One region of the Aquiflexum gelatinilyticum genome, then DNA from elsewhere that is predicted to be linked to it. Evidence: riboswitches for the same ligand, from Rfam matches in the RefSeq annotation. Region 1 holds a riboswitch; each other region holds the start of a gene.
What was found. Region 1 has a riboswitch for S-adenosylmethionine ahead of NK987_RS13355 (trans-sulfuration enzyme family protein). Riboswitches for the same ligand answer to the same signal wherever they lie in the genome.
Positions count from the first base shown of each region.

Region 1 (10,448 bases):
ATCTTGATCGGTTGCTCGCCGAGTGGCATGGCTTCCAATGTGATGAGCTTCCTTGCAAAAGCAAACCTTGCGCTATCGATTACCATTACAGCATTCACCACGATGCTGGCTCCATTTGTAACCCCGGTATTGATGGGTTGGTTGGCAGGAGAATTCGTAGAAGTGGATGTCTGGAAAATGGTTTGGGACATCATCAAAATTGTCATTATACCGATTGGTGCAGGTTTGCTTTTCAATAAATTCCTGAGCGGGAAAGTTAAGTGGCTGGATGCAGCGATGCCTTTGGTTTCCATGATCGGGATTGCTTTGATCATCACCATCATTACCGCAGCCGGAAGGGACAGCTTATTGAATATCGGCCCAATTTTAATTTTACTCGTAGTGTTCCATAACATGGCAGGCTACACTTTGGGCTATTGGGCCGCCAAGTTATTCAGGATGGACGAGCGGGATTGTAGAACATTGGCATTGGAAGTCGGGATGCAAAATGCCGGATTGGCATCAGGTATTGCCAAAGAAATGGGAAAAATTGCTACCGTGGGTCTGGCTTCTGCAGTCTTTGGACCTTTTATGAATATCACCGGATCAATATTGGCTTCGTATTGGCATAGAAAGCCACCGAAGGATTGAAATTATTTACGATTTAACTGCAAAAAGCCCTTGAGAATTTATTTCTAAGGGCTTTTACAGTTTTAATAAGATGCCAAACCTAAAAATGCTTCCAACCCTGAGCCTTTAAGGAAACCACCGTCCCACTTTTGGTTACCATAAGTTTGCCATCCTCAGCTTTGGTCACATGGCCGATGAAATGAATATCGGGGTGTTTTTCGAGTTTTGAGAAATCCTTTTGGTCGATCGTAAAGAGCAATTCATAATCCTCTCCCCCATTTAACACACAGGTAATCGGATCAAGATTCAGTTCTACCGCAGTATCAAAAGTTTGTTTGTCTATAGGTAACTTGTCCTCATAGATCGTGACCCCTACCCCTGAAGCTTTGCAGATATGAAAAAGCTCCGAAGCCAAACCATCAGAAACATCGATCATGCTTGTAGGCACTACTTCCATTTCCCGCAATTCGTGAATGATGTCCATTCTCGCTTCGGGACGGAGTTGTCGTCCTGTTACATATTGGAAGCCGTCAAGTTCAGGAGTCATTTCAGGATTAGCAAGATAGACTTGCTTTTCCCTTTCCAATATCTGCAATCCGACCAAAGCACCACCCAGATCTCCGGTCACACAAACGATGTCATTGACTTTGGCACCTGATCTGAAGCTAAGTTGTTCTTTTTTTGCGTCTCCGATGGCTGTAATGGATATGACCAAACCTGACCTTGAGGCCGTGGTATCTCCGCCAATTACATCTACTCCGTAATGTTCGGCTGCGGCGTTGATTCCTGAATAAAGCGCATCTACGGCTTCCACCGAAAACCTGTTGGATAAGGCAATACTGACTGTTATTTGTTTGGGGATGGCATTCATGGCTGCAATATCGGATACATTCACCGCAACAGCCTTAAATCCCAAATGTGGCAACGGCGCATAAGAAAGGTCAAAATGTACACCTTCCAACAACAAATCCGTTGTCACTACTTTGACATGGTCGCCTGCTTCGATAACGGCTGCATCATCACCGATTCCTCTCAAAGTAGAATTATGTTTTATAATGATTTTTTCACTAAGATGGTCTATCAAGCCAAACTCGCCTATCTCACCTATTTCTGTTCTTTTATCTGACATTATGTTCTTTTTAAATGGAGATTTCTCCAATTACGTTTTAAACAATGAAGAATTTTTCGAAGGTAATTTTCAAATCTTTCAATTTTTCAATTTTCCAATCTTTAAATTCTCTCAACCTTTTTTCTCTTGGCACAATTCCACCAACACCCCATTGGTCGATCGGGGATGCAAAAATACAACTATTTTGTTGTCTGCCCCTTCTTTGGGAATTTCATTCAGGATTTCAAAACCCTCACTTTTCAACCTGTCCATTTCAGCAAAAATATTTTCCACATCAAAAGCGATATGGTGGATCCCTTCCGATTTTTTATCCAGGAACTTTGCAATAGGGCTATCAGGTCTAGTCGCTTCCAACAATTCAATTTTTGTCTCTCCAATCATAAAAAACGAGGTCTTTACCCCTTCCCCTTCCACCACTTCTTCTTTATAATTATCCTTTCCCAATAATTTTGCAAACAGTTGATTGGATTGTTCGAGATCCTTTACCGCAATCCCCAAATGCTCTATTTTTCTCATTTCAATAATTTTTTATCTTTGCTATTGAATTTATTCAACTTAAAGCATGTTAACTTCATGCTTTATACAACTGAATTTAATACTTAAAGATATGATAACTGTTTCGGAAAAGGCAAAGGAAAGAATCCTTTCATTGAGAAAAGAGGAAGGAAGAACCGAAAATGAAAACATCAGGGTTTCTGTCAAAGGAGGCGGATGTTCAGGATTGATGTATGATCTTGGATTTGATGCCAGTTTGGTGGAGACTGACCATGTCTTTGAAGACAAAGGCATCAAGATTTTGGTGGACAGAAAAAGTCTTCTGTACCTAGCAGGAACCGTTCTTGAATTTACGGATGGTTTGAATGGCAAAGGTTTCCAATTTGTCAATCCAAATGCATCAAGAACCTGCGGATGCGGAGAAAGTTTCTCGGTATAAATCACAACTTCAAAATTTAAAAAGGAATGCTGATAAGTTTTATCAGCATTTTTTGTTTGTGGTAAAAAATCTTTTGTCTCAATTGTTACCTTTGCCCACAAGAAAATAAACCCCTGATATGTCAGAAAACATCAAAAAAATACAGCTCAATGACCTCCATGTTGCTCTGGGAGGCAAAATGGTTCCATTTGCAGGATTCAATATGCCAGTAAGGTATTCTTCAGATACTGAAGAGCACCATACCGTCAGACAGGGAGTGGGTGTATTTGATGTTTCTCATATGGGTGAATTTAAAGTTACAGGTCCAAAGGCTCTTGATCTGATCCAAAAAGTCACTTCCAACGATGCTTCCAAACTTGTTGTAGGCCAAGCCCAATATTCCTGCTTCCCAAATGAAACAGGTGGTATTGTAGATGATTTGATCGTATACAAATTCGGTGAGGAAGAATATATGTTGGTCGTCAATGCCTCCAATATCGAAAAGGATTGGAATTGGATCAACAAACACAATGACATGGGTGCCAAATTGGAAAATATCTCTGACAGCATTTCCCTTTTTGCCATACAAGGACCAAAAGCCATCGAAGCGGTCCAATCACTTACAAGTGTTAATCTCTCTGATATCAAATTTTACCATTTTGCAGTTGGGGATTTTGCAGGGGTTCAAGATGTCATCATCTCAGGAACAGGCTATACCGGTGCAGGTGGATTTGAAATTTATGTGAAAAATGAGGATGCAGAAAAAGTTTGGAATGCTGTTTTTGAAGCAGGAAAGCCGTATGACATCAAGCCGATTGGTCTAGGAGCAAGGGATACCCTGAGATTGGAAATGGGTTATTGCCTATATGGAAATGACATCAATGATGAAACTTCGCCGATTGAAGCGGGATTGGGTTGGATTACCAAATTCACCAAGGATTTTATCAACAGTGAAAATCTCAAAAAACAGAAAGAAGAAGGCGTTTCAAAAAAATTGATTGGGTTCATATTGCAGGAAAAGGGCATTCCTAGGGGCAACTACCCTATTGTCAATCTTGAAGGAGAAACTATCGGCGAGGTCACTTCAGGAACAATGACACCTTCTATGGGAGTGGGTATTGGAATGGGTTATGTCAGATCGGAATACGCTACTCCTGGCACAGAGATCGCCATAACCGTCAGGAACAAAAATCTTTTGGCCAAGGTTGAAAAATTCCCTTTGTACAAAAAATAAACTCAAATTAAACATTCACACCCGCAGAAGGTATTCCTTTGCGGGTTTTTTTATTAAATCAAGCATGAGAAATATTGAAGTCTGCGTGAGTCCTGAATTGATTCACCTGTATGATACCAAAGGGAAAAATGTGGTCATCGTGGATATTTTTAGGGCGACTTCTACGATGATGGCAGCTTTAGCTAATGGTGTTGAATCAATCACACCCATCATGGACCTAGAGACTTGCCGTGGATTTGCTTCCAAAGGTTATGTCATAGCCGGAGAAAGAAACGGTCTTGCAGCGGAGGGATTTGAATTGGGAAATTCCCCTTTGGCCTATCTCAACCAAGCCTATGCAGGCAAGAAGATAGCCATGACGACAACCAACGGTACTTTGGCCATAGAAAAAACAAAAGCAGAGGCAAATCAGGTTCTGATTGGAGCATTTGTCAACCTCAAAGCCACAGCAAAATACCTTATTGGACAGCCACAAGATATTTTGATCCTATGCGCAGGGTGGAAAGGAAAATTCAATTTGGAGGATTCTTTATATGCGGGAGCTTTAGTCAGTAGTTTACATCCACATTTCCAAACAGAATGTGACTCGGCAATTGCTTTAAAGAGTCTTTATGAAAGCAATTCCCACAGACTTCAGATTTTCTTGGGACAAGCTTCCCACGCCAAAAGATTACAAAATCACAACATCGAATCAGATATTGATTTTTGTCTGACTTTGGATATTTATCAGATAGTCGGCTTGCTTTGCGGAGAGGTTTTGAAAGGTATTGATCCCAATGCCCAATAAAGTCAAATAATATCCCAATTATCGTTTGTTAAATTCTGAAAGCAATCAATTTTCAATACCTTTGCACCTACAAAGAAGCCTTTCTATTCACAGATTATCCTGTATACCATCATGTCTGAGGTCAAACTCTTCTCCGGAACCAATAGTATCCAACTTTCAGAAAAAATTGCCAAACATTACGGAAAACGTCTCGGGGACCTGACACTCTCCAAATTCAGTGATGGGGAAATGTCTCCAAGCTACAATGAATCAATAAGGGGCTGTACGGTATTCTTGATTCAGACCACCAATCCCACCGCCGATAATCTTTTAGAACTTTGCCTGATGATTGATGCTGCCAAAAGAGCAAGTGCTTACAAAGTATGTGCAGTGATTCCTTACTATGGGTATGCAAGACAAGACAGGAAAGACAGGCCTCGCGTTTCAATAGCAGCGAAACTCATTGCCAATATGTTGACCTCCGCAGGTGCTGACAGGATCATGACTTGTGATTTACATGCAGGACAAATTCAGGGTTTTTTTGATATTCCTTTGGATCATTTAAATGGATCAGCTATTTTTGTGCCCTATTTGGAAAGGCTGGCTTTGGACAATATGATTTTTGCTGCCCCCGATGTGGGAGGTGTTGCAAGGGCAAGAGCCTACGCCAAGCATTTCGAAGTAGAAATGGTAGTCTGTGATAAGCACAGAAAAAGAGCCAATGAGATAGCCTCTATGCAGGTTATAGGAGATGTGGAGGGTAAGGATGTAATTTTGGTAGATGACTTGGTGGATACTGCAGGAACACTTTGCAAAGCCGCACAAATCCTGATGGAAAAAGGTGCTACTTCTGTAAGGGCAATTGCCACACATGGGGTTTTATCAGGAAATGCATACCAAAATTTGGAGAATTCTGTTTTAAAAGAATTGGTAATCACAGATACCATTCCGATGAGTCAGTCATCCACCAAAATCAGAGTCCTTTCGGTTGCGGATTTGTTTGCCAAGGCAATCCATGCTGTGACAGGAAACACCTCCATCAGTGCATTATTTATTTAGGATTACTTAATCAATTATATACAAACAAATTAAAAAATTTATGAAATCATTAGAGATTATAGGGTTTAAAAGAGCAAATCTCGAGAGTGGAGAGTTGAAGCAGATCCGTGAAGAAGGTAGTGTACCTTGCGTAGTTTACGGTCCTGCGATCAAAGAACAAATCCACTTTTATTCTCCTGCCATTCTTTTCAGAGACCTTGTTTACACACCAGATGTGCACATGGTTGACTTGAATATTGAAGGCACCAAAATGAAAGCTGTATTGAAAGATTGCCAGTTTCACCCTGTAAGTGACGTATTGTTGCATGCGGATTTCTTGGCATTCAGTCCTGATAGACCTATCAAATTTGAAATTCCTGTAGAAATCGTAGGAACTGCTCCAGGTGTTCAAAAAGGTGGTAAGTTGGAATTCAAAACAAGAAAAATCGCTGTAAAAGGATTGGCAGCAAATCTTCCGGATAAAATCAGAGTTGACGTATCAAACTTGGATCTTGGAAAATCATTCAGAGTAGGCGAAGTTAAAGCTGAAGGCTTTGATATCCTGACAAGTCCAAATGTTTCGATCATCTCTATTGGTATCCCAAGAGCGTTGAGAGGTAAAAAAGGTGAATAATTTCACTTCTTTAACCAATAAATCAAATCCTGCTTAGTCCATAAGCAGGATTTTTTATTTTTGCTTTACATTTGAAATTTGAATTGATGAAATATTTGATTGTTGGACTTGGAAATATCGGTCCTGAATATGAACTGACCCGACATAATGTTGGATTTTTGACTGTAGATAGACTGGCAGACAAGCAAGGCGTTACTTGGAAAAGTGACCGGCTTGCATTCAGTACCAATTTCAAATACAAAAGCAGACAGATTTATTTGATCAAACCTACCACTTACATGAATCTCAGCGGTAGGGCTGTGAATTATTGGATGAAAGAATTGGGTATTCCCAAAGAGAACATCATGGTCATCGTGGATGATGTCGCATTGCCTTTTGGTAAATTGAGAATGAGGGGAAAAGGATCTTCAGCCGGTCACAATGGATTGAAAAACATCGAAGAACTTACAGGTGGTCAAGAATATCCCAGATTGAGATTTGGTATTGGAGATGATTTTCCCAAGGGAAGGCAAATAGAATATGTTCTCGGCAGATGGACTCAAAAAGAAATCGACGAACTTCCGATTTTTATGGACAAAGCCATAGATATGGTGCTGAGCTTCTGCACGGTCGGAATCAATATGACGATGACACAATTTAATGATTAAATGAAGATTTGAGATTTGAGATAAGAGATGTGAGACATGAGACACAAACCCCAAATCCTAACCGAATCCAATGTCCATTAATATCCACTATCTATAAATATCCATTATTACCCTATTCACAATTTATTTCAACCTTATTTCTATCATTTTTCTATAGTATTTCAACCTTATTTCCAGCGTATTTCAACCTTATTTCAATACTATTTACCTTCAATGAAAAAGTATTATGGAATAATCTTTTGAAATCAACTTTTTCGAAACTTAATTTGTGAACACTTCAGGCAACTGATTTATAAAGAAGAGGCAAGAGAACAGGCTCGCTGACCCTCTGGCAACCACCCCGACACTTCGGGAAAGGTGCCAATACCTGCCCGAACTAAAGGGAACTATAAATTAGACATTATGCGATTTTATTTTCATTTATTGGGTGTTTTCAAGTTTGATAAGTACGATGTACGAAGTACGATGTACGAAGCACGAAGTACGAAGAATGATGAAGCGCATATTTCTAATTTTTCATCTATCTTAAATAATCTGTTTCCTTGCCATAAATTTATATTGGCACTGATTTTTTTTTTCTACCAAATTCCAATCACGCATTTCCTTATTTCAATACACTTCTAACCTATTAACCAATAGCTAAATACCATTTCTATGTCCCGTTTTGAAACAGATGCCATCCGCATCAATGCAAGCAAATCAAGCCAAAGAGAGCATTCCTCGCCGATTTACCTGACTTCAAGTTTTACTTTTGATTCAGCAGAGGAAGCAAGGCAGATGTTTGCAGAAGAAATTGAAGGAAATATTTATTCAAGGTATTCGAATCCCAATTCCTCTGATCTGATCCAAAAAGTATGTGCAGCAGAAGGAACAGAATCCGGAATTGCGACCTCGTCCGGAATGGCGGCCATGTTTGGAAGTATTGCATCCCTTTTGCAGCAAGGAGACCATATATTGGCTTCTCGCTCTCTTTTCGGTTCTACTCATCAGTTGCTTACGCGCATATTTCCAAAATGGGGAATTACTTCTACTTACGGAGATATTTCGGATTTTCACCATTGGGACAAACTGGTGCAGCCCAACACCAAAATGCTGTTCATCGAGACACCTTCCAATCCGGGATTAGAAATCATTGACCTGGAGTGGGCAGGAAAATTTGCGGCTGCGCACAACCTGATCTTAGTAGTGGACAATTGCTTTGCCACACCTTACCTCCAGCAACCTGCAAAATGGGGAGCGCATATCGTCACGCATTCTGCCACCAAGTACATCGACGGTCAAGGTCGTGTTTTGGGAGGATTGATTTTAGGAAAAAAAGAACTGATCAAAGAAGTGGAATTTTTCACAAGACATACTGGCCCATCGATCTCCCCTTTCAATGCCTGGATTTTGTCAAAAAGCATGGAAACATTGGCTGTCAGAATGGACAGGCATTGCGAAAATGCTTTGAAAGTGGCCTCCTATTTTGAGGGGAATACAGAAATTGACTTTGTCAAATATCCTTTCCTTCCCTCCCATCCCCAATATGATCTTGCCAAAAAACAAATGAAACAAGGAGGAGGCATCATCACCCTGACCTTGAAAGGAGGATTGGCAAGGGCACAAAAATTCATAGATTCCCTTCAGATGGTATCCATCACTCCAAACCTCGGAGACAGCCGCAGCATCATCACCCATCCTGCATCTACCACGCATAGCAAACTCTCGGTGGAGGAAAGGGCTAAAGTCGGGATATCGGACGGATTGGTAAGACTTTCAGTCGGTTTGGAACATTATGAAGATATTATTCAGGATGTAGAAAGGGCATTGGTGAAATCTAAGTAATTTTCTTTGTAGCGTTTTGCCACTATTCTCCGTTTAGTCAATCAAATGCTCAAACTATGAAAAAACTTCTCTTTCCCCTCTTTTCATTTGGTGCACTATTTTTTGCCTGTGTGCCTTCCGAAGAAATAAAACCAGTAGAAGCAAATTTGAGAACATTGGCCACATATGAGAAAGAACTGGCCAATTCAAGTACAAAATTCGCGCTTGATCTTTTTGCACAGTTGAATGACCCTGAAGAGGCCAATCAGTTTTATAGTCCTTATAGCATTCATCAGGCACTTTCTATGACCATGAACGGAAACGAGAGTGAAGTTCTTCAAGAATTTATAGATCTTCTGCGGTATGAAGGGATGAGTATAAATGATGCCAATCGAGGCTCCAAAGAATTGACCGAGTTTTTGCTCCAAGTTGATCCGAAAGTTAAATTGGCCATTGCCAATGCCATTTGGTACAAGCAGGAGTATCAAGTACAAGTGCCTTTCAAAAATACCGCTAGGGAATACTACAATGCTGAAATCGCAGGACTTGACATGCTCAATCCCAATTCAGTCAACATCATCAACAACTGGATAGCCCAAAAGACCAACAACCTGATACAAGATATGCTGGATGAAATCCCCACCGATGCAGTCATGTACCTGGTCAATGCTATTTACTACAAAGCTGATTGGAAGTATCAATTTGTAGCCTCCAAAACTAAAAAGGAGCCCTTTTATTCCAACCCAGAGAAAACTATTCAGGTAGATATGATGGACTTGGATAAACCATCCGCATTTAGAAGTTATTTTGGAGATGGATACCACTACTTTGAAATACCCTATTCCACAGGCCAATATTCCATGGCAATTCTGTACAATCCGCAAGGAGATCTTGATCAGGTAAGCCCATATTTAAACCTTGGTAACATTGAAATGTGGCGAGAGAATGCCCAAGAAAGAAATTTCATTCTAAAAATGCCAAAATTCAAGATGAAGTACAAAATGGCAAACATGAAAGATGACCTCAAGGAAATGGGATTGGTCAAGCCTTTCTCTTTCCATCCCGATAACTTCACTAAATTGTTTTCTAATCCCACTGATGATCTGAAAATCTCAAGGGTCATTCACGATGCAATGATTGAAGTGGATGAAAAAGGCAGCGAGGCGGCAGCAGCTACCATTGTGGAAGTCATAGAAAAAACTTCAGCCGGACCTTCCTTACCTTCAGTAGTTACTTTGGACAAACCTTTCATTTTCTTTATTCAGGAAAAACACAGTGGTGCGATTCTATTTATGGGAAAACTGGGTGATCCTTCAAAACTTTGATGTTATGTGAGTTAGGACCAATAGGCATAAAAGGCCGACTTTTGTGCCTTTGGTGCTATTTCATTATTTTTTGTCCAAGCCTAAGGCTGGTATTTTATCTGAATCAGAATTAAATTAGATTCTGATTCAAATCCTTCCCAAAATGATCAAAAACCCAAAGGAAATATTGGAAAAACTGAAATCCGTTATTTCACAAACGGAACTTGTGAGAACTGTCAAATGGGGAATTGATGTCTATACTTATCAGGGTCAAAATGTTTTGGGCATCGCCGCATTCAAATCCTATGTCGGGATTTGGTTTTATAACGGAGTATCTCTTTCGGATCCTGCGCAGGTTTTGGTCAATGCAC
Region 1 covers NZ_JANAEZ010000005.1:328,515-338,962, reverse strand. The annotation lists gene NK987_RS13400 (bile acid:sodium symporter family protein) at 1-630, shown strand, start outside; gene thiL (thiamine-phosphate kinase) at 710-1,738, opposite strand; gene mce (methylmalonyl-CoA epimerase) at 1,850-2,254, opposite strand; gene NK987_RS13385 (HesB/IscA family protein) at 2,346-2,672, shown strand; gene gcvT (glycine cleavage system aminomethyltransferase GcvT) at 2,791-3,885, shown strand; gene NK987_RS13375 (2-phosphosulfolactate phosphatase) at 3,950-4,672, shown strand; gene NK987_RS13370 (ribose-phosphate pyrophosphokinase) at 4,784-5,710, shown strand; gene NK987_RS13365 (50S ribosomal protein L25/general stress protein Ctc) at 5,751-6,323, shown strand; gene pth (aminoacyl-tRNA hydrolase) at 6,410-6,970, shown strand; SAM riboswitch class I at 7,258-7,365, shown strand; gene NK987_RS13355 (trans-sulfuration enzyme family protein) at 7,625-8,794, shown strand; gene NK987_RS13350 (serpin family protein) at 8,851-10,098, shown strand; gene NK987_RS13345 (YdeI/OmpD-associated family protein) at 10,241-10,448, shown strand, end outside.

Region 2 (10,448 bases), on a different contig from region 1:
TTGTTTATTTCAAAACATTAAGAGGACTCATTTTGGAGAAAATTCACCTTGAAAATCCTTTTGGTTAATATTTAATCAGAAAAGTTTATCAGTGAAAAGAATAAAAAAACATATTTAAGGCCTATACCTCTTTGTTTCATTTTCGTAGAAATCAAAAAAAGAAAATATTGAAAAAGGCAGTCTTTATTTTTCTTATTCTCAGTTTTTTGCCTGTAAATGCAGAAGCGCAGGTCAACTCTCACAAGATCGGGCTGGAAAGTCAATATGGATGGATAATTGCCCATAATCCTGAACTCCAGGATCTGGCTTCCAGCCGACCCATTTCCCTGAACATATCTTCCCAATGGATGAGAACAACCCGCAAAAACTGGGAAGCCTGCAATTGTTTCCATTATTTGGGGCTAAACCTATTGGTCGTAGATTTTCAAAATCCCAAAGAGTTGGGGCAGGCATGGAACCTTTCAGGGAGTTTTGAACCATACCTTTTCAGAACTGACAGGTGGTCGGCCAGTCTTTCTACAGGAATGGGGGTAAGCTACCTTACCCGGATTTATGACCCTTTCGAAAATCCAAGGAATACCTTCTTTAGTGCTCCGATCAGTTTTTTACTTTTTATTGCGCCAAAACTTTCCTTTGAACTTAGCCATCAATGGGAATTGCAAGCCTCATTTTCATACAACCACATTTCCAATGGGGGACAAAGTCAGCCCAATCGGGGGATGAACTATCCAATGCTGGGATTGGGAGTTGTTCATTACACCCGAAAAGCCGATTTACCAAGCTATGAAAAAAGCCCTCTCCCGAACAATTGGTCTATTTATGCAGACTTAGGATTCAACACACGAGACTCGGACAATGGAAACCGTCAACCAAACTTTACCCTTGCCGGAGGTACTTACCGTAAATTTACCGGAATAATTGGCTTGGGAGGAGGAATTGAGATTGCTAAGGACTTTTCACTGCCAATCCAGGAAAGTCGAATAGAGGCTGTGATTCCAGGAATCTTTTTGGAGAATCATTTCCTATTTGGAAAATTTGATTTCAGTCAGCGTATGGTCAAGTACATGTCCAAACCAATGGGGTATCAAGAGGATAGGGCGTTTTACCAGCGGTATACATTGAATTACATGACGGGAAAAAATATCCGAATTGGAGCCGGACTTAAGGCCCATGGGCATGTCGCTGAGTTTATGGATTTTAGAATAGGTTGGGTTTTTTAAAAAACTTTTACTTTTGAATACAAGAAAAAGGCCTATAATCTCCCAATTCAATGAAACACTACCTTGGCAAGTTTCATCGCTTCCGCAAATTCCATCCTTTTGAGGTCCAGTTCAAACCCTTCCTGTTCCAAAATCCGGATCAAGGATTCTGTGGCCACATTACCTACAAGGTCATCATTGGCCATGGGACATCCTCCAAATCCCAATACCGCACTGTCAAACCGTAAACATCCTGCTTTCAATGCCGCTGTAATTTTGGATGAAAGCTGTTCGGGATGGGTATGTAAATGCAATCCAAACTCAATTTTAGGATAGGAATGAGAACTGATCTCATACAGTTCTGAGATCAGTGTCGAATCCGCAGTACCGACGGTATCGGCAAAAGAGATGATTTTGATACCCATTTGATCCAAATTTCTGACAAATTCTGCTACCAGATCAGGGGAGTATGCATCGCCATAAGGATTTCCGAACCCCATACTAAGATAGGTGACCAAGGTTTTGCCTTTGGTCTCACAGAGGTTTTGGATTTCTTCTACCTCCTCCAAAGCTTCAGCAATAGACTTGTTGGTATTGCGCTGTTGGAAAGTCTCTGAAAGGGAAAGGGGAAAACCCAGGTAATCGATTTCTTCAAAATGGGAAGCGTCTTCCGCTCCCCTGACATTTGCAACGATGGCAAGAAGCTTGGATTTGGTTCCAAAAAGGTCAAGCTGCTCCAAAACATCAGCTGTATCCCTCATTTGAGGAATGGCTTTGGGGCTGACAAAGCTTCCAAAGTCAATGGTATCAAACCCCACTTGTAGCAGTTGGTTGATATAAGCAGCTTTAATAGAAGTATCTATGAACTCCGCCCGGCCCTGCATGGCATCACGGGGACATTCTACCAATTTGATCATGCCACGAATGTAGCAAAATCCCTCAAAAGACCTCTTTTGCTATTTTATAAGTGGCGTCAGCTTTACTCATGGTGTAATAATGCAATACATCTACCCCATTGGCGACCAACTCCTTACTTTGCTGAATGGCCCATGCAATTCCCACTTCTTTGACATCAGCATTGGTTTTGCATTTTTCGAGTTCATCCATCAAAGCATCCGGCATATCCAGGAAAAAAGTCCTCGGGAGCATGCTGATCTGACCAAGCGTTGTGATTGGTTTCAATCCTGGAATAATTGGCACCTTTATACCCAAAGCCCGGACGTTTTTCACAAAATCAAAATATTTTTGGTTGTCAAAAAACATTTGGGTAACGATATATTCGGCACCGGCATCTATTTTTTCCTTCAGATGCTTCAAGTCAAATTTCATATTGGGAGCCTCAAAGTGCTTTTCAGGATACCCTCCTACCCCTACACAAAAATCAGTATGGAAACCGGTTTCTGTTTCCTCATGCAAATACCTGCCGTGGTTCATTCCTACGATCTGCTTCACCAAATCCTTTGTAAATTCATGTCCATTGGGCTCAGGCCTGAATGTTCCCTCATTTTTTGGGGCATCACCCCTCAGAGCCAACACATTCTGAACACCAATAAAATTGAGGTCAATGAGTGCATTTTCTGTCTCTTCTTTGGTAAACCCTCCACAAAGCAAATGGGGCACGGCATCTACTTTGAATCTATTCATCAAAGCTGCACAAATCCCCACTGTACCAGGACGCTTTTTGGTACTTACTTTTTCCAAAAGCCCGTTGGGATGCTTTTTATAAATAAATTCTTCCCTATGGTAGGTCACATCCACAAAAGGTGGCTTGAATTCCATCAATGGCTCTATCCCAATGCAAAGTTCATTCAAACTCTGTCCCTTCAAAGGGGGTAATATTTCAAAAGAAAACAGGGTTTTTTTCGCCTGTTCTATATGTTCAGTGATTTTCATGTATTTTATTCTTGAACTTGTAACAATGGTGAGTAAGCTAAGTTTGGTGATAACCATCTTTCTGCCTGCGCCTTACTGACCCCTTTTCGTTTGGCATAATCTAAAACTTGGTCCTCCCCTATTTTGCCCAGACCAAAATATTTGCTTTCAGGATGACCAAAGTAAAAACCACTTACTGAGGATGTGGGATACATCGCATAACTGTCGGTCAGGGTAATCCCGATACTTTTCTCGACCTGCATCAAATCAAAAAGTGTCTTTTTCTCAGAATGTTCAGGACAAGCCGGATATCCCGGTGCCGGTCGGATTCCTTGATATTCTTCCTTGATCAATGCTTCATTTTCCAATATTTCTGATTTGGCATAGCCCCAAAGCTCTTTTCGGACCTTTTCATGCAGATATTCAGCACCTGCTTCTGCAAGCCGGTCTGCCAAGGCCTTGAGCATGATGTCATGGTAATCATCGTGGTTTTTTTGAAATTCCTCCAGTTTGGATTCTATTCCCCAACCGGCAGTCACCGCAAATCCGCCCATATAATCTGTTTTTGAAGGATGGATATAATCCACCAAGGATCTGTTGGGAACACCTTTCCCCTTTTTGCCCTGCTGACGGAGGAAATGGAAGTTGAAGCCGGTCTCAACTCCTTTGGAAAGGACAGCTACATCTTCCCCATTTCTTTTGACAGGAAACAAATTCACTATTGCTTTGGCCTGCAGCCATTTTTCAGCAATCACCTGATCGAGCATCTTGTTGGCTTCATCAAACAGTTTTTTCGCCTCATTTCCCACTACCTCATCATCAAAGATTTTGGGATACCTTCCTGTCAGCATCCAAGTGCTGAAAAACGGCGTCCAATCAATATATTTTCTCAAAACCGCCAAGTCAAGATCTTGGAAGATCGTTTCTCCCAATTTGGCGGGAACCACAGGCACGTATTGACTCCAATCGATATAGACGGGATTAGCTTTGGCTTCTTCGTATGTGGCGAGTTGCTTGACCTGTTGCTTGGCCTCATGCTCGGCCCGCACCTGACTGTATGTTTCCTTGATCTGCTTGTGATAAGTTGCCTTGGTCTCCTCGTTGATGGATTCCCCTGCTATCGGAACCGACTTGGAAGCGTCAGTCACATGGATGACAGTCCCGCTGTAGACCGGATCAATTTTTACTGCGGTGTGGATTCTTGAAGTCGTAGCTCCACCGATTAGCAGTGGTATCTGCATTCCCTGACGCTCCATTTCGGAAGCGACGTAGACCATTTCGTCAAGGGAAGGTGTAATCAGACCGCTCAATCCGATAATATCCACTTTGTTTTTGATGGCTTCATCGATTATTTTTTGGGCGTCTACCATCACGCCAAGGTCGATGATCTGATAACTGTTGCAAGCCAAAACCACCCCTACAATGTTTTTTCCGATATCGTGGACGTCCCCTTTGACAGTAGCCAAGAGGATTTTTTTGATGCTGCTTTGCTCGGCATTGTAATCCAAATCCCCGATTTTGGGCATAAATGGCTCCAAATAAGCAACGGCTTTTTTCATCACCCTCGCAGATTTCACTACTTGGGGAAGGAACATTTTGCCCTCACCAAATAAATCTCCGACCACATTCATCCCGTCCATCAGAGGCCCTTCGATGACTTTGAGTGGGTTTTGGTATTTCAACCTAGCCTCTTCCGTATCTTCAATGACAAAGTCAATAATACCTTTGACCAATGCATGCTCTATTCTTTTTTCAACAGGAAGTTCCCTCCAGGCTTCGTTGATAACTTCTTTCTTTCCGGAAGCTTTTACAGTTTCTGCAAAAGAAAGCAATTGCTCGGTAGCATCTTCAGACCTATCAAAAAGGACATCTTCGACTCTTTGAAGCAAATCTTTTGGAATATCGTCATAGATCTCAAGCATGGTTGGATTCACAATTCCCATATCCATCCCGTGACGAATGGCGTGGTAGAGGAAAGCGGCGTGCATGGCTTCCCTCACAGGATCATTGCCTCTGAAAGAAAAACTCACATTGCTTACACCGCCACTGACTTTGGCTCCCGGAAGATTTTGTTTGATCCATTGGGTAGCATGAAAAAAGTCAAGGGCGTTTTTCCGATGCTCGTCCATTCCGGTTGCAACAGGAAAGATATTCGGATCAAAAATGATGTCCTGAGGGTTGAATCTGACAATATTGACCAAAATATCATAGCTCCTCTTGCAAATATCTATCCGGCGCTGATAAGTATCGGCCTGACCTTTTTCATCAAAAGCCATGACCACCACCGCCGCACCAAATTTTTTGATGGTCTTTGCCTGATTGATAAATTCGGTTTCGCCATTCTTTAAACTGATCGAATTGACAATTCCTTTTCCTTGAATGCATTTGAGTCCGGCAAGGATTATTTCCCAACGTGAACTGTCGATCATGATCGGAATCCTGCTGATTTCCGGTTCGGAAGCAATGAGGTTAAGAAACTTTTTCATAGCCACCACACCGTCAAGCATGCCTTCATCCATGCAGACGTCCAATACCTGTGCGCCGCCTCTGACTTGATCCAATGCAATTCCAAGCGCTTCATCGTATTGGCCATTGAGAATCAGTCTGGCAAATTTCTTTGACCCGGTGATATTTGTTCTTTCACCGACATTGACAAAATTGATTTCAGGAGTGAAAACCAACGGTTCCAGACCTGACAATTTCATGGCATTATATTTTTGAATTTTACTCATTTTCTGCTGTGACAATTTCAACCTTACGTGGGGCGTATTTTTCAGCCGCTTTGGCTATGGCAGCAATATGTTCGGGTGTCGTTCCGCAACAACCTCCCAAAATATTGACGTACCCTTCTTTCAAAAACTCCTCGATCTGCCCTGCCATTTCATTTGCTCCCTGATCGTATTGGCCAAATTCATTTGGCAAGCCGGCATTGGGATAGGCCGAAACCAGAAATGGTGCATTGTCTGCCATTACTTTGAGGTATGGTCTGAGCTCTTTGGCTCCAAGTGCACAATTCAATCCTACACTGAAAAGCGGTACATGGGAAACTGAAATCAGAAATGCTTCCGTCGTCTGTCCTGAAAGTGTCCTGCCTGAAGCATCAGTGATGGTTCCTGAGATCATGATGGGAATGCCACCTTCTTCAGGATTCAATGGGATACTTCTTTCCTCAAATACTTCCTGAATAGCAAAAAGTGCCGCTTTTGCATTGAGCGTATCAAAAATCGTCTCTACCAAAAGGATGTCAGATCCACCATCAAGCAATCCCCTAACCTGTTCTTTGTAAGCTTCAGACAATTGGTCAAACGTGATTGCCCGGTATCCGGGATCATTGACATCTGGAGAAAGGGATGCTGTTTTATTGGTCGGCCCAAGGGCACCTGCCACGAAACGTGGTTTGTCAGGATTTTTTGCGGTGAATTCATCAGCCACTTCGCGGGCAATTTTTGCGGATTGGAAATTGATCTCATAGGCCAAGTGCTGCAAAGCATAATCCTCCTGTGCAATGGATGTTCCACTAAAAGTATTGGTTTCAATGATATCGGCCCCAACTTCAAGGTAGGCTGCATGAATGGATTTGATGACATCCGGTCTCGAAAGTGAGAGCAGGTCATTGTTACCCTTCAATGGTTTGGGGTGATTTGCAAGTTCTGGTGTTCTAAAATCCTCCTCATTCAGCTTAAAACGCTGAATCATCGTGCCCATGGCACCATCAAGGATGAGAATTTTTTTCTTGGCTAAGGAGAGTAATAACGCGGTTCTGTTCATGTATGATAAATTTCAAAAACTTATACGAGCAAGAACCGGAAAAAAGAATTCATTCTTCCGCTCATCTTCTTCCGGCTTTTCCGGAATAGGAATTAGCACCTTGTAAGTCAGGTTGCCAAGACGTCATAGGGCCTTTCCCTCAGTCTTTCTCGATAAGCAATCCAAATTTAAATCCAATAATTGAATTTTGCTGTTTTTTATAGAGATTCTTTAATGAAATAGGTATATATTTCTCATATCTGCTAAATCAAACACTTCCTTTAAAAGGAAATTTAACCGACAACAAACAAACTCCTTATGGACTTAAAAGCCCAAACCTTCAGATGGCTATCTTTCGCTTTATCAACCCTGATATTGCTGATTACATTTTCCTGTAGTTCCACAGAAAATCAAAATCAACAATTACCCAAAAATCAGGAGGTCTGGGATGCAGAGCAAAAACTCAAAGATTTGGGAATTGTTCTTCCTGAGGCAAGTGCTCCTGTAGCCAATTATGTCAATGCGGTTAGAAGCGGTAACCTTCTTTTTCTTGCCGGAAAAGGTCCTGGACTTCCTGACGGAACATTTATAACAGGAAAGGTGGGGCAAGACCTTACGATTGAAGAGGGAAAAGAAGCAGCGAGGATGGTTGCAATCAACCAATTGGCAGTCCTAAAAGCTGAATTGGGAGATTTGAATAAAGTCAAAAGAGTGGTTAAGGTTTTGGGCATGGTCAATTGTGGACCTGATTTTACCCAACAGCCTCAGGTCATCAATGGCTTCTCTGACTTGATGGTAGAGGTCTTTGGCGAAAAAGGAAAACATGCAAGGTCTGCTGTTGGTATGAATGCACTGCCAATGGATATATCTGTGGAAGTAGAACTGATCGTAGAGATTGACGACAATTAATGTTTGATACCAACGCTTACCTGAAAATAAGGATTTGAAATGTAATCAGACATTGGCAAATCGAGTAGTTTGTAATTGGCCAAAGGGATTTCATAGCCACCATTGATTCCAAACATGATTTTGGAGGAGTGGTTTGGTGACAATGGGATCCCGTAAGCTACAAAAACCTCAGGCTTGGCCATCAAGCCACCTTTTCTCAAAAACGCATCATGAATGGGCTCTTCAAATAATCTTGGAAAATCAGGTTTTTCATTACTGATGAGACTATATCGGATATTTCCATATCCTAATCCGCCTGTTCCGCCAAGTTCAAGATTTCTTCTTTCAAAGAATTTCAGTCCCACGTTTCCATAAACTCTTAAACTGTTTAAAGTATGGCTTTTTGATTCATCTGCTTCTCCCGAAAGCCCAAGATTATAAAAATCGATTCCATAAAGGAAACCTTTACTTTCTCCTAATACTTTTAGACCGATATTATTTGGTCTTCCCTTAAATGGCGTAAGACCTTTTTCTTGAAGAATAGCATTGAAGCGATCTGGTTTGGTAAAATGGAATCCATAGAGCAAATGGGCTCCAATGGCAGCATCTTTGTAGAAAAAATTGTGATCCGGTATAGTCAATCCTGCCCCCAATCTCAGAAATGCCCCACTTTGTGCACTATTAAACCTGATTCCATTTAATTTCCAAGAATCCTCAAAAGGGCTAAAAGAATATCCAAACCTCGCCAAGAGCTCAATAGCTTCACCTCTGCCCGGAATGGGAAAATCATAACTCATTTGAAACCCAATTTCGGTCAGAAATCCGGTCATATTCAAAGTCCCTTGGTGAAGGTTTCCGTCTCTCAGAATAAAGCCATGCTCAGGATTTTCGAAAAACTCTCCTAGATTTTCAGCCGGGTTTTCTTTTAACATCTGAAAATTGAGAAATCCTGTTCCAACTGACATGTAATGGATCAATTGAAAATTACCTTCTTCTGTAAAGGCAAAACCTACGTTTACATAAAACCTAGTGGTATGGTAATCAATTTGGTATCCGTCAAAGATTGATTTAGGACCGCTGTTTTGAAAAAGTTCTAATCCAATAATGAAGTCATTGAATCTCGTCAAATACCCAAAGCTAAGGTTGGAGTAGCTGTTTCTCATCGGAGAAAGCCCCTTACCCGATAGCATCTGATTGAACTCCCTCAGGTTTGCCCCCGTTTTGCCGTATGTCATGTACATGGTAGTCCTATTGGATTTTGGGGACTGTGAAAAAGCAGTGAATCCAAAAGAACATGAAAGAAACAGTACCAAGAAAAGTCTCATACCAATTTGTTTGCCTTCAAAATTATAATGAAAGTGGCTATTGCGAACTCCTTTTTTCAAATTTATGGCTTAAGGTATTTGAGTATTTTGGTATAAAGGTTATCAGGGTTAAACGGTTTGCTTATATAATCATTCATTCCCACTTTATCCAATTGGTCTTTTACTTCAATCAACGAAGAAGCTGTCAAGGCAATTATAGGAACATTCTTCTTTTTTGCCTCATCCAAGTTTCTGATGTATTCAGCAACAAAAAAACCATCCTTCTCGGGCATCTGAAGGTCAAGCAAGATCAAATTAAAATCCTGATCCATAAATGCCTTGATTGCCTCATTTCCATCATTTGCCATGACAACATTTTTAACCCCCCATTTATGGAGAAATTTTTTGATCATGATCTGGTTTACAAGGTTATCTTCAGCGACAAGGATACTTGCTTCTTCCAGAAATTTTAATCCTTCTGAATGGTCACTTTGGGAGAAAACAGCCTTGGTTTGTGGCTTTTCAAATACGGCAGTAAATGTAAATCTTGTTCCCCCTTCTTCTCTTTGGTAAGCTTTGATCTCAGCCCCGAACAACTGCACCAATCTTTTGACAATCGCCAATCCAAGACCTGTCCCACCATATTTTCGGGTCGTTGCAGCACTTGCTTGGGTAAATGCCTCAAATACCAAGTCAAGTTTTTCCTTGGGAATTCCTATGCCTGAATCCTCAAAATCAAACCTGATGGCAATAGACTTTTCATTTTCTTTCTCGTTGGTCAACTTGATTTTGATAAATCCTTTTTCGGTGAATTTTATGGCATTGGAAACCAGGTTATTGACAATCTGCCCCAATCTCACTGGATCACCCATTAGATTTTGAGGCAATTTGTGATCAGCTTCAAAAATGACCTGAAGTGACTTTTCCCTAGCTTGATAAGAATAGGAATGAAGAATTCGGTTGAAAACATTACTGAGTTCAAAATTGACTTTTTCAAGCTCAACTTTTCCTGAGTCAATTTTGCTATAATCCAGGATATCATTAATCAATCCGAGGAGATTCTCGGCCGAAAATTGAAGGGTTTTTAAATTCTCCAATTGGTCCGGTCTAGGTTCATCTTCTATCAACAGGTGAGCCATCCCAATTACCGCATTCATGGGAGTCCTGATTTCATGACTCATGATGGAAAGAAATTGAGACTTTATAGTTGAGGCTTGTTCGGCTTTTTCTTTTGCATGGAAAAGTTCCTTTTGGGCTTCTTTGAGACTGGTAATATCCCTTGCAATCCCTGTGTAATACATTTTTTTTCCTTCGTCATCAATTACCAACTTCCCATTGGAACTGAAAACCCTATAATCCCCTTCCAGGTGCCGTAATCGAAATTCGAGATACTGGTTTTTTTCAAAAAAGTCAGGTTCAGATCCACTCTTTTCAGCAA
Region 2 covers NZ_JANAEZ010000003.1:114,235-124,682, reverse strand. The annotation lists gene NK987_RS08440 (acyloxyacyl hydrolase) at 168-1,220, shown strand; gene NK987_RS08435 (hydroxymethylglutaryl-CoA lyase) at 1,268-2,116, opposite strand; gene metF (methylenetetrahydrofolate reductase [NAD(P)H]) at 2,139-3,092, opposite strand; gene metH (methionine synthase) at 3,098-5,803, opposite strand; gene NK987_RS08420 (homocysteine S-methyltransferase family protein) at 5,796-6,839, opposite strand; SAM riboswitch class I at 6,898-6,998, opposite strand; gene NK987_RS08415 (RidA family protein) at 7,137-7,727, shown strand; gene NK987_RS08410 (hypothetical protein) at 7,724-9,031, opposite strand; gene NK987_RS08405 (PAS domain S-box protein) at 9,094-10,448, opposite strand, start outside.
Region 2: it holds a riboswitch for S-adenosylmethionine, as region 1 does, so the genes downstream of both, NK987_RS08420 (homocysteine S-methyltransferase family protein) here and NK987_RS13355 (trans-sulfuration enzyme family protein) in region 1, are expected to answer to the same signal.

Region 3 (10,448 bases), on a different contig from region 1:
GCAGGTTTTGCGGCTGCTTATGGAATGGGCAAAGAAGAGGCTTTAAAAGCTGTTACGATCAATGCCGCCGAGGTATTCGGCGTTGCAGATCGAATGGGTTCCATTGAACAGGGAAAAGATGCCACGCTGTTTGTTTCCACGGGAGATCCTTTTGAAACCAAAACTCAAATCAGGCATGTATTCATAGACGGTTACAGGGTACCGATGAGTAACAGGCATATCAAGCTGTATCAGGAGTTTTTACAGCGATCACCAGGACTAAAAGAAAATTGATTTGATCCAAAATCAAACCGCAGCCCGAAAAGCTGCGGTTTATTTTTTTGTTAACTTGCTGAAAATAGAGATATCCAATTGTCTTGGTATCCGTAAGAATGTTGAATCATAAACCATAAAAAAATGATAGTAAGTACTACACCAAGTCTAGAGGGATATAAAATTACTGCTTACCTCGGCATTGTTTCAGGCGAAACCATTATAGGTGCCAATGTTTTCAAAGATTTTTTTGCAAGTATAACAGATATTGTGGGTGGCCGTTCAGGTGCCTATGAGCAGGTTTTGCGGGAGGCAAAAGCCACTGCCATGTCCGAAATGGAAATGCAGGCAAGGGCTTTTGGCGCAACCGCAATTGTTGGTATTGACCTGGATTATGAAACGATCCGCGATGGAATGCTGATGGTGACCGCAGCAGGTACAGCTGTCAAAACCGAGAAAATATTTTAATTCACGATTTCAATTTTCCCGGAGTTCACTTCTCCTCTGATGGTAAGGGCCGAACCGTTGTTGATCACAAGGTTTCCCGATGATTGGCTATCACCAACCCTGACAGAACCAGAACCTGAACTGATGTTGAAATTGAAGCTGTTCAGATCGCTCATTGTCTGAATATAGATATTTCCAGAAGAGGCTTTTAGAGAAGTTTCCGCACTCAATCCTGTACTAGTAGCAAACAACTGACCGGATGACAAGGTAGCTTTCCCTAAAGCCTTTACTTTTGACAGTTGAATTTTTCCCGAGCTGATTGCAACATTTGCTATTCCATTGATTTCTGAAAGTTTGATTTGGCCGCTTGAGCCTTCAGCTTCCACATCCCCATCTATCCTGAGCAATTCAAGGTTTCCTGAAGATACCAAAGCCTCAACTTTACCTGCGATATCCTCACCATAGGCATTGCCTGAGGAGGAGTTGATAGTAACAAGTGTCGAGCTGATATTCTTGGCATATATTTCACCGGAGCCTACAAGGAGTTTGGTTTCAGTACTGACCACATCTTTTGCACTTACTTTTCCTGAACCGGTTTCAAGATCAAGGACCATTGCCTTTGGACCGGTCAGCCGGATATAACCTTCCGCTCTAAGATTTCCGGATATGCCGCTGCCTGATTTTACTTCGATTTTAAGCTTGGTTCCATCCACGACATCAAATACTATTTCATATCTCTTGTTTGAATTGGACTTGAGCAAAGCGTCTAAAGAAACATCTTGCTTTCCGGTTTCTCCTAGGTATTCTACTTCCAAAAAAGCCCCATCTACCTCAACAGAAGTTATGTTGCTGAAGTCTTGGTTGATTTCTGAAACTATAGAAAGCTCATTATCCAAACAGGAATTGAGACTCATAAGGGCCAAAAACCCCGAAACGATTACTAATAATCTGGATTTTAAATTAATGGTGTTCATGATAATTAAATTTATTTGTTGGTTTGATTTAGTTTATTTCCCAATTCAGCTTCATTGTTATTAGATAAAATCTGCTTTCAGATTCTTTCCTTTTATCTATGACAAGCCAACCAAGAATTACCCCTATCCCGAATCAAAAAAAATTTGAGAAACGGTAATTAATTCCATTTTAATTAGGGCAAATGAAAATGCTTGAAGTTTTTCCAAAAAAACTAATTGCAAAATAATCTTCAAGATATTTTGCAATTGACATCAGAGGCGTATTAATTTGTACTGTCCTTTCACTTTTTGTGTGGGGATTTATAAAGAAGAGGTAAGAGACAGGCTCTGTGACCCTCTGGCAACCAGGAAAATCCAAGGTGCCAAATCCTGCCAGGTAAAATTTATTTCCTGGAAATATAAATTCTTAACATTATGGATCAATTTCTTTTCAAACATCCCTTCGTTTTAAGATACACGCCATCAGTTTTGGGTGAAATTTTGCGCACCTTTCCGTATTCGGAACTAATTTTTTTCTTTTACCAAACCAAAAGGTTTAAATTTAATCCTTTCAAAATCTAAAATTTTTAATAACACCATAAACCAGAGATACCATGTCAAATTATCGTTTCGAAACTTTGCAATTGCACGCAGGACAGGTTCCAGATCCTACCACCAATTCCCGTGCTGTACCCATTTACCAGACTACATCTTATGTGTTCAATTCCGCAGAACACGGGGCTAACCTTTTTGCCTTAAAAGAATTCGGGAACATTTATACAAGGATCATGAATCCTACTACAGATGTTTTCGAACAACGAATTGCTGCTTTGGAAGGTGGGGTGGCAGCCTTGGCTACTGCATCCGGACAGGCCGCACAGTTTTTAGCCTTGAACAACATCTTACAGACCGGAGAAAACTTTGTTTCAACTTCTTTCCTTTACGGAGGTACCTACAATCAATTTAAGGTAGCATTCAAAAGAATCGGCATTGAAGCACGATTTGCCAAAGGCAATGACCCGAAGGAATTTGAAAAGCTGATTGATGAGAAGACCAAAGCCATCTATCTGGAGACTATCGGTAATCCTGAATTTAACATTCCTGATTTTGAAGCTATTGCCGCCATGGCAAAAAAACATGACCTGCCTGTCATTGTGGACAATACCTTTGGTGCCGGCGGCTACTTGTTTCAGCCTCTGAAGCATGGCGCCAATATCGTCACTGCCTCTGCCACCAAATGGATCGGCGGACATGGTACTTCCATCGGAGGAGTTATTGTCGACGGGGGAAATTACAATTGGGGCAACGGAAAATATCCTCAATTCACAGAACCATCTGAAGGTTATCACGGGATGAAATTTTGGGAAGTATTCGGAGAAAATAACCCATTGGGTCTTCCAAATATGGCCTTTATCATCCGTGCAAGGACTGAAGGGTTGAGAGATTTTGGACCGGCCTTGAGCCCTTTCAACTCTTTTTTATTAATTCAAGGATTGGAAACTTTATCCCTTAGGGTCCAAAGAACAGTAGACAATGCACTCGCCATTGCACAATGGCTAGAGGCCCATCCTAAAGTGCAAAAGGTGAATTATCCGGGTTTGAAATCTTCTCCTTACCATGAACTTGCCAAGAAATACCTGAGAAATGGCTTCGGTGGGGTTTTGAGTTTTGAATTGAAAGGAGATAAAGAAAGCACCTCCAACTTTATCAACAACCTCAAGTTGATCTCCCACCTTGCCAATGTCGGTGATGCCAAAACATTGATCATCCAACCTGCCGCGACCACCCATCAGCAGCTGAGTGAATCAGAACAAGCCGCTGCGGGTGTCACTCCTACCCTTTTGAGGATTTCGTTGGGTATTGAGCATATTGAAGATATCAAAGCCGATTTAGAACAAGCTTTCAACAGTTAAAAATATCAGGCCAAGTAGCCTGAGAAGAATTCCAATAGTAAAGTAATGAATGTAGCAAGCAACTACCTGATTATTGATATGGCGCAAGAAACGTACACGCATGAGGACGTATTTGACCTGGAGTCCGGAGAGTCTCTTCCCGGATTCCAACTGGCTTATACCACCCAAGGACGTCTGACCACAGCAAAAGACAATGTCATCTGGGTCATCCATGCGCTCACCGGAGATGCCAAAGTCCAAGAATGGTGGAACGGGATGGTCGGAGAAGATAAGTTTTATGACCCAAGCAAGTATTTTATCGTTTGCGCCAACTTACTGGGTTCTTGCTACGGTTCGAGCAGTCCCCTCTCAGAAAATCCCCTGACAGGCAAACCTTACTACTATGATTTCCCTAACCTCAGCACAAGAGATATGGCGAGATCGCTTGACCATCTCAGAGAATATCTTGGAATCAATACCATCAATACGGTCATTGGAGGTTCGCTAGGTGGACAGGTAGCTATCGAGTGGGCTTACCTTCTTCAACATCAGGTCAAAAACACCATCATCCTTGCATCCAATGCGAAGACTTCCCCCTGGACCATAGGCTTCAATGAAACCCAAAGAATGGCGATCGAGTCCGATTGTACCTGGGGAGAAAACCATGCAGATGCAGGCAAAAAAGGGATGGAAGCCGCAAGGGCCATTGCGATGCTTTCTTACAGACATCCTGAGGATTTTGCCCTTAAGCAAAGCGATACTGAAGAAAAACTTGACAACTTCCGCATTTCCTCCTACCTCAGGTATCAGGGCCAAAAACTCGGGAATAGGTTCAACGCATTTTCCTATTGGGTGCTGAGCAAAGCTATGGACAGTCATGACTTAGGACGCGGACGCGGAGGAACGGAAAAAGTACTCCAACAAATTCCTTCCAAAGTGTTGGCAATCGGCGTAGACCGGGATTTATTGTTCCTCAAAGAAGAATCCCAATTCATATCACGGCATGTTCCCAAAGGGACGTACAGAGAAATCCAATCTCCCTACGGCCACGATGCTTTTCTAATCGAATATGGGCAGTTGCAGTATATTTTGAAGGGATTTTACCTAGAGAATAATGGGTAATTGCACTTATAGATTTTGAATGAAAAGGGATTCTGCAAAAACAGGTCCCTTATTTTTTTATCTCTATCAATTGAAACCTTATAAAATCTTCAGAAAGTGCAGGATTGTCCGGATGGTCTGTACAAATCCAAATCCCCTCCTCGTCTTCAAAAATGTATTGCCCATTATACCTATTCGGTTCCAATTCCATCTCCCCGACTTTGTTGAATTCCTTATCCAAAAAAACCAATCCCCACTTTGAAGCCAAAAAAGAACCTGTTTCAAACACGTTTTCAGGGACATCCTCAAATTTTGCGACCCTTACCATCAGCTCCAGATTTTTGAAATAAAAAAGGTCAGTATAGATATCCACATGGTTTATGATTTTCATAATCTCGGGCATGTCCTCAAACATATTGGGAGATTTGGATATCGGCGGATCGTTAGGGAAAGCAGAATGTCCTGCAAACGATGGAACAATTTCTCCCTCTTTTAACCGGTAAATATTCCTGAAATTCATGTTGATCACAGGCATGTCGTCAGGCCCCAAAGACAGCAAAGGAAAGATTGACTTGTTGAGATTATCTCCCACAAATTCCTCAGGAAAGTAACTTACCGGTGTAAATGTTTTACTAAGGGTATCATACCTAATGAGGTTAGGGATTTCAGTCAATTCCTTAGGAGTCACCGATGTCCATGCAAATACCATTGGAAAGGCAGGAAAGTAAAAGCCGTCCTTCGCCAAGGTGAAGATATTAGAGAATAAACTGATTCCATTTTCTTCCAATCCCTCTACATTGATCGGTGTTTTTTGGAGCAAGTTTCCGTCACCGTCAAATTTGAAAAGTGTATTGATCCCCGCAGTCAGGTAAATCACATCGGGGCTTTCGATAAAAAGACCTGCAATATTGTTCCCGACACCGGCAGGACCCTCTTCTTCAAACTTGATGGTTTTGAGCAGGCGGTTTTCAGGGATGGAATAGGTCAAAAGTTGCTTGGTTTTGTAATCGAATAGAAAAAAATACTTGTCCTCAATGGACTGAAAATACAAATCCAAATGCCCGATATCCGGTGGCAATGGAAAAGTTTTGAATTTTTCAGTGACCACAAACTCGAGTTCAGTTTTAGCTTCCTTCTTTTCTGGAGCTGAACATGACCAAAATAGGAGCAAAAACAAAAGAAAGTAATTAATGGGATGCAGGTATTTCATAGGATTGGATTAAACTAACAAGATAGCATATTGAAATCAAAAAACAGCGTAGTCCAAATCCAATTAGATAATTTCATTTACCATTTATTCCAAAAAACCGAAAGGTTAAAAAAGTATAGTTCACTCCTCCACATTTATCTTTCTGCGGCATTTGTTTTTTTGTAGCTTCTGTAATGAAATATACCCAAATCAAGGAAACCTGCCTGTACGTCACAGACTTGGATCTGGCAGAAAATTTTTACGGCCAAATCCTTGAAATGCCCATCATATCCAAAGTGGCAGACAGACATATTTTTTTCCGTTGCGGCAGTTCTGTGTTGCTGTGTTTCCTGCCTGAGGTAACAAAATTTGAAAAGACATTGCCTCCACATTATGCTTACGGAAAGCAGCATTTAGCTTTTGAGGTAAGTAAAAGAGATTACCTGAAGGCCAAATCTAATCTACTCGAAAAAGGAATCACCCTCACTCACGAACAGGATTGGAACCACGGCCTTAAAAGTTTTTATTTCGACGATCCATTTGGAAATGTATTGGAGATAGTGCCGGTGGGGATTTGGGATTAAGAAACTTGGAAAAACTTATCTGATCTTTCCCTGACAGATTTCTATGAATTTGAACTTGATTTTCAATAATTCAATTGTCATTCAGGCTTTCTATGAATTTGACAATATCCTGCCGGGAAACATCCTCCAACTTCTCCAATGCTTCAGGATCATTTTCAAAAAAAACTTCCAACTTCTTTTTCCAACCACTGACTCCGCTGACAAAAAAATCTATTGAATCCCCATTTTCATCAAACAATATATAATATGAAGTCGTGACAGTCACGCCTTTGGTGGTCGAATTGATATTTTGGATGTATAACTTGTAGGGGTCTCCTTTTTCCACCAACTTGTAAAATCCTGTTTCGACTTTTATTCCCCTATCTACAAACAAATAATCAAACGGCACACCGACCTGATTGAAACCATAAGCAAAAACCTTTTTGTCTTTTGTTTTAAAAATCTTCTCCTCCCCTTCCTTCGTCACTATCGAGATTTGGGTTTTGTCAGTTCCTTTTGGCCCACCAAAAACAATTTTACAATTGATTGTATCTCTTTTGGCGAGAACGACATAGCCGTCTCTTAGCTCTTGGGCTTGCCCGTTTTTTGTAAAACAGAAAAAGAGCGCGATAAATATGAAAACAACCTGTTTCATGTATGTGTAAAGGATTGAATGTATTGACGGTTAGTGGTTAAGTAAGGCGAAACTTTAATTGGCTCAAAATATACCTATCAGGAATAATTCACCGCTATTCCGCCTTGGTCCACTCCACTGTCCTTCCGATCATTGAAAAGCCTACAAAACCACGAACCTCAAGCGTCTTGTCATTTTTCTTTTTGATGATGCAGGAATAAGTTTTACCGTTTTTCGGATCATAAATGGTCCCATTTTCCCAAGTATCACCTGTGTGTTCGAAATTACTTAGCAGCTTCATCCCCATGATTGGCCTTGTCCGCTTGGCCTGGTCGGTGTTGTTTTTGTCTGTTTTGGGTTTGCCGTTCTCGGTTGGGTCTTTTAGCCAAACTATTTTGCCTGAATATTTGCTTCCTTCTTTGAAGATCTCTACTTGGGCGTCTTTTTCGGTATTGTACCATTTGCCTACAATGGCATCGGCAGATTGGGCTTGGACATTGATCCCAAATCCGACCATCAATAAAACGATAAATGACAAAATTGCTTTTTTCTGAGTCATGATGAAGTTATTTTTCAATCTCAATCGAATAATAATACTTTTACGGTGCTATTTCAATAGGGGATATTATTTTCTTCTAGAGTCCCTCCATTATCTGATCTAAATCCAACAGATGGAACTAAATCCAAAAGGTATTCAAATCATCCATTTCAATCAAAATAACTTGCAGCTTTTACCCGAAAAAGCTGTTTTCCTTCCCCAATTCGAATCATTGCTCATTGCTGACCCACATTTTGGCAAAGCTGCACATTTCAGAAAGGCCGGAATCCCGGTAACCGAAAAAGTACACATCCATGATTTTGTCAAAATCCAAAAACTGATTGAAAGACACGAGCCTACCGACATCTACTTTTTAGGAGACCTCTTTCACAGTGATTGGAATGAGTCTTGGAATGATCTTGAATTATTTGCAGGAAATTTCCCGGGTTGCCAGTTTCATTTGATCAAAGGCAACCACGACATACTTCCTGAGAGACTTTATCGTTCGGAAATATGGAAAGTCCACCCCGAATCTCTGATTTTGGGAGATTTTATCCTTACCCATGAACCAATGTATGAAGTTCCTGAAGGATTGTTCAATTTCTGTGGACATATCCATCCGGGGATTTCTCTCTATGGAACCGGTAGGCAGAGATTGACGCTTCCCTGCTTTTTCCTTTCGGGAAGGCAATTGATTCTTCCAGCATTTGGGAGGTTTACCGGATTGTATGGGATGAAATGTGAAAAAAGCGATCAGGCCTTTGCCGTGACGGACAAAAAAGTAATTCCTGTCAATTTCATGGAATAGGTTGGTTTAATTGGCCAAGCTGTTTAATTTTGAACCCATTAGAAAAAAAAGATGAGTACATATCCAAGGAAAAAAGCAAAACTGGGAAAATTCAAATTTGCATCAGTTCTTTTCAGCACTACCCTATCCTTGTTTATTTTGGGACTTTTTGGGGTGATTATTATTCAGGCCAAGACTTTGACCAAAATCATCCGGGAGAATATCGAAATCCAGGTTTTTTTGAACAAAAATGTCACTGAATCTGAGTTGAAGGCTATTGGCAAATCTTTTGAATCTAAGCCTTATGTATTACAATCAGGTGATTCGCTTGCCATTACATTTATCTCACAGGATGAGGCGGCAAAATCTTTCCTTGAGGATACAGGCGAAGATTTTACACAGTTTTTGGATGACAATCCACTGAGGGACAGCTATACAATCGCCATTGCGGAAGAATACCAAACCGCTGAGCAAATTGAAGAGATAGTCAAAGAAATCGAAGCAATGAACGGGGTTTTTGAAGTGACATACATGGAAGACCTGGTGGAATCAATAAACAAAAACCTCTTCAAAGTGGCCCTTGTTATGGGAGGGTTTATAATGATTTTGGTTTTTACTGTTGTGATGCTGATCAACAATACCATCAGGTTGGCACTATTTTCTCAGAGATTTTTGATCAGAAGTATGCAATTGGTTGGCGCTACGAGAGGATTTATCCGAAAACCTTTTTTGGGAAGGGCTTTTGTATTTGGAGTGTTATCAGGAATTATGGCTTCTGCCATCTTGCTTGGGATCATCGAATATACCAAGGCCAATATTGACGGATTTGCGTTGTTACAGGATTACAACTTGCTTTATGCCTTATTTGGGGGCTTGATCATAATAGGTATTTTACTTTCGGTTTTAAGTACTTTGCAGGCGGTAAACAAATATTTAAACATGTCTTTAGACGAACTTTATTAATATGGACCAATCACCTTTTCCTTTTTCAAAGAAAAATTACCGATTGATGCTGATAGGAATCGGGATCATCATTTTGGGTTTTGTCATCATGGGTCTGGATTCTGAGCCACATGGCTTTGGTTTTCTTGGCCTGACATTGGGTCCGATAGTCACTTTGGCCGGGTTCATTTTTCAATTTTATGCGATTTTTGCCCATTCTGATAAGAAATAATTTATGGAAATAATTGATGCGATCATTCTTGGAATCGTCCAAGGTCTGACCGAATTCTTGCCTGTATCCTCCAGTGGCCATCTTGAATTGGGATCGGTCATTCTCGGCAGTGACAAATTACCCGAAGAAAGTTTGTTATTTACCGTGGTCCTTCATTTTGCAACAGCCTTGGCCACATTGGTGGTTTTCAGAAAGGACATTGTAGTCCTTTTGGAGGGGTTATTGAAATTCAAATGGAACGAGGAAACCCAGTTTACCGTCAAAATCATCATTTCGATGATTCCTGCGGTGATTGTCGGCTTGTTCTTTGAAGAGCAACTTGAGCAGTTTTTTGGAGGAAAAGTAGTTTTTGTGGGTTTTATGCTCCTTGTCACTGCCTTCTTGTTGTTTTTGGCAGACAAAGCAAAAAGCACAGAGAATGATGTAACATTCGGAAAAGCAGTTTTAGTGGGCCTTGCCCAAATGGTGGCCATGCTTCCGGGAATCTCTCGGTCAGGGGCTACGATTTCGAGTTCGGTACTTTTGGGAATCGATAAAAATAAAGCAGCAAGATTTTCATTCCTGATGGTAGTTCCATTGATTTTTGGGAAAATTGCCAAGGACATCATGGATGGTGCATTGACTTACAATGAAGCTAGTTTTGGCTATTTGTCAGCCGGATTTGTTGCGGCTTTTATTGCTGGTTTTTTTGCCTGTACTTGGATGATTTCTTTGGTCAGGAAAAGCAAACTGGTATATTTTTCAGTTTATTGTGCTATTGTTGGCCTGATTGCCATCTTCTCAGGCTTATATTTGTAACATGCAGGAAGAACCTTACGGTGAAGTTTTTCTGATTGACAAACCTTATCAATGGACTTCCTTTGATGTGGTCAAGAAAGTCAGAAATGCTTTGAAAATAAAAAAGGTAGGACATGCCGG
Region 3 covers NZ_JANAEZ010000003.1:138,989-149,436, reverse strand. The annotation lists gene NK987_RS08570 (amidohydrolase family protein) at 1-273, shown strand, start outside; gene NK987_RS08565 (YbjQ family protein) at 397-720, shown strand; gene NK987_RS08560 (DUF4097 domain-containing protein) at 717-1,673, opposite strand; SAM riboswitch class I at 1,971-2,078, shown strand; gene NK987_RS08555 (O-acetylhomoserine aminocarboxypropyltransferase/cysteine synthase family protein) at 2,267-3,565, shown strand; gene NK987_RS08550 (homoserine O-acetyltransferase family protein) at 3,611-4,666, shown strand; gene NK987_RS08545 (DUF4221 domain-containing protein) at 4,716-5,855, opposite strand; gene NK987_RS08540 (VOC family protein) at 6,029-6,418, shown strand; gene NK987_RS08535 (hypothetical protein) at 6,489-7,052, opposite strand; gene NK987_RS08530 (DUF2147 domain-containing protein) at 7,147-7,590, opposite strand; gene pdeM (ligase-associated DNA damage response endonuclease PdeM) at 7,703-8,377, shown strand; gene NK987_RS08520 (cell division protein FtsX) at 8,429-9,319, shown strand; gene NK987_RS08515 (DUF3098 domain-containing protein) at 9,321-9,530, shown strand; gene NK987_RS08510 (undecaprenyl-diphosphate phosphatase) at 9,534-10,328, shown strand; gene truB (tRNA pseudouridine(55) synthase TruB) at 10,330-10,448, shown strand, end outside.
Region 3: it holds a riboswitch for S-adenosylmethionine, as region 1 does, so the genes downstream of both, NK987_RS08555 (O-acetylhomoserine aminocarboxypropyltransferase/cysteine synthase family protein) here and NK987_RS13355 (trans-sulfuration enzyme family protein) in region 1, are expected to answer to the same signal.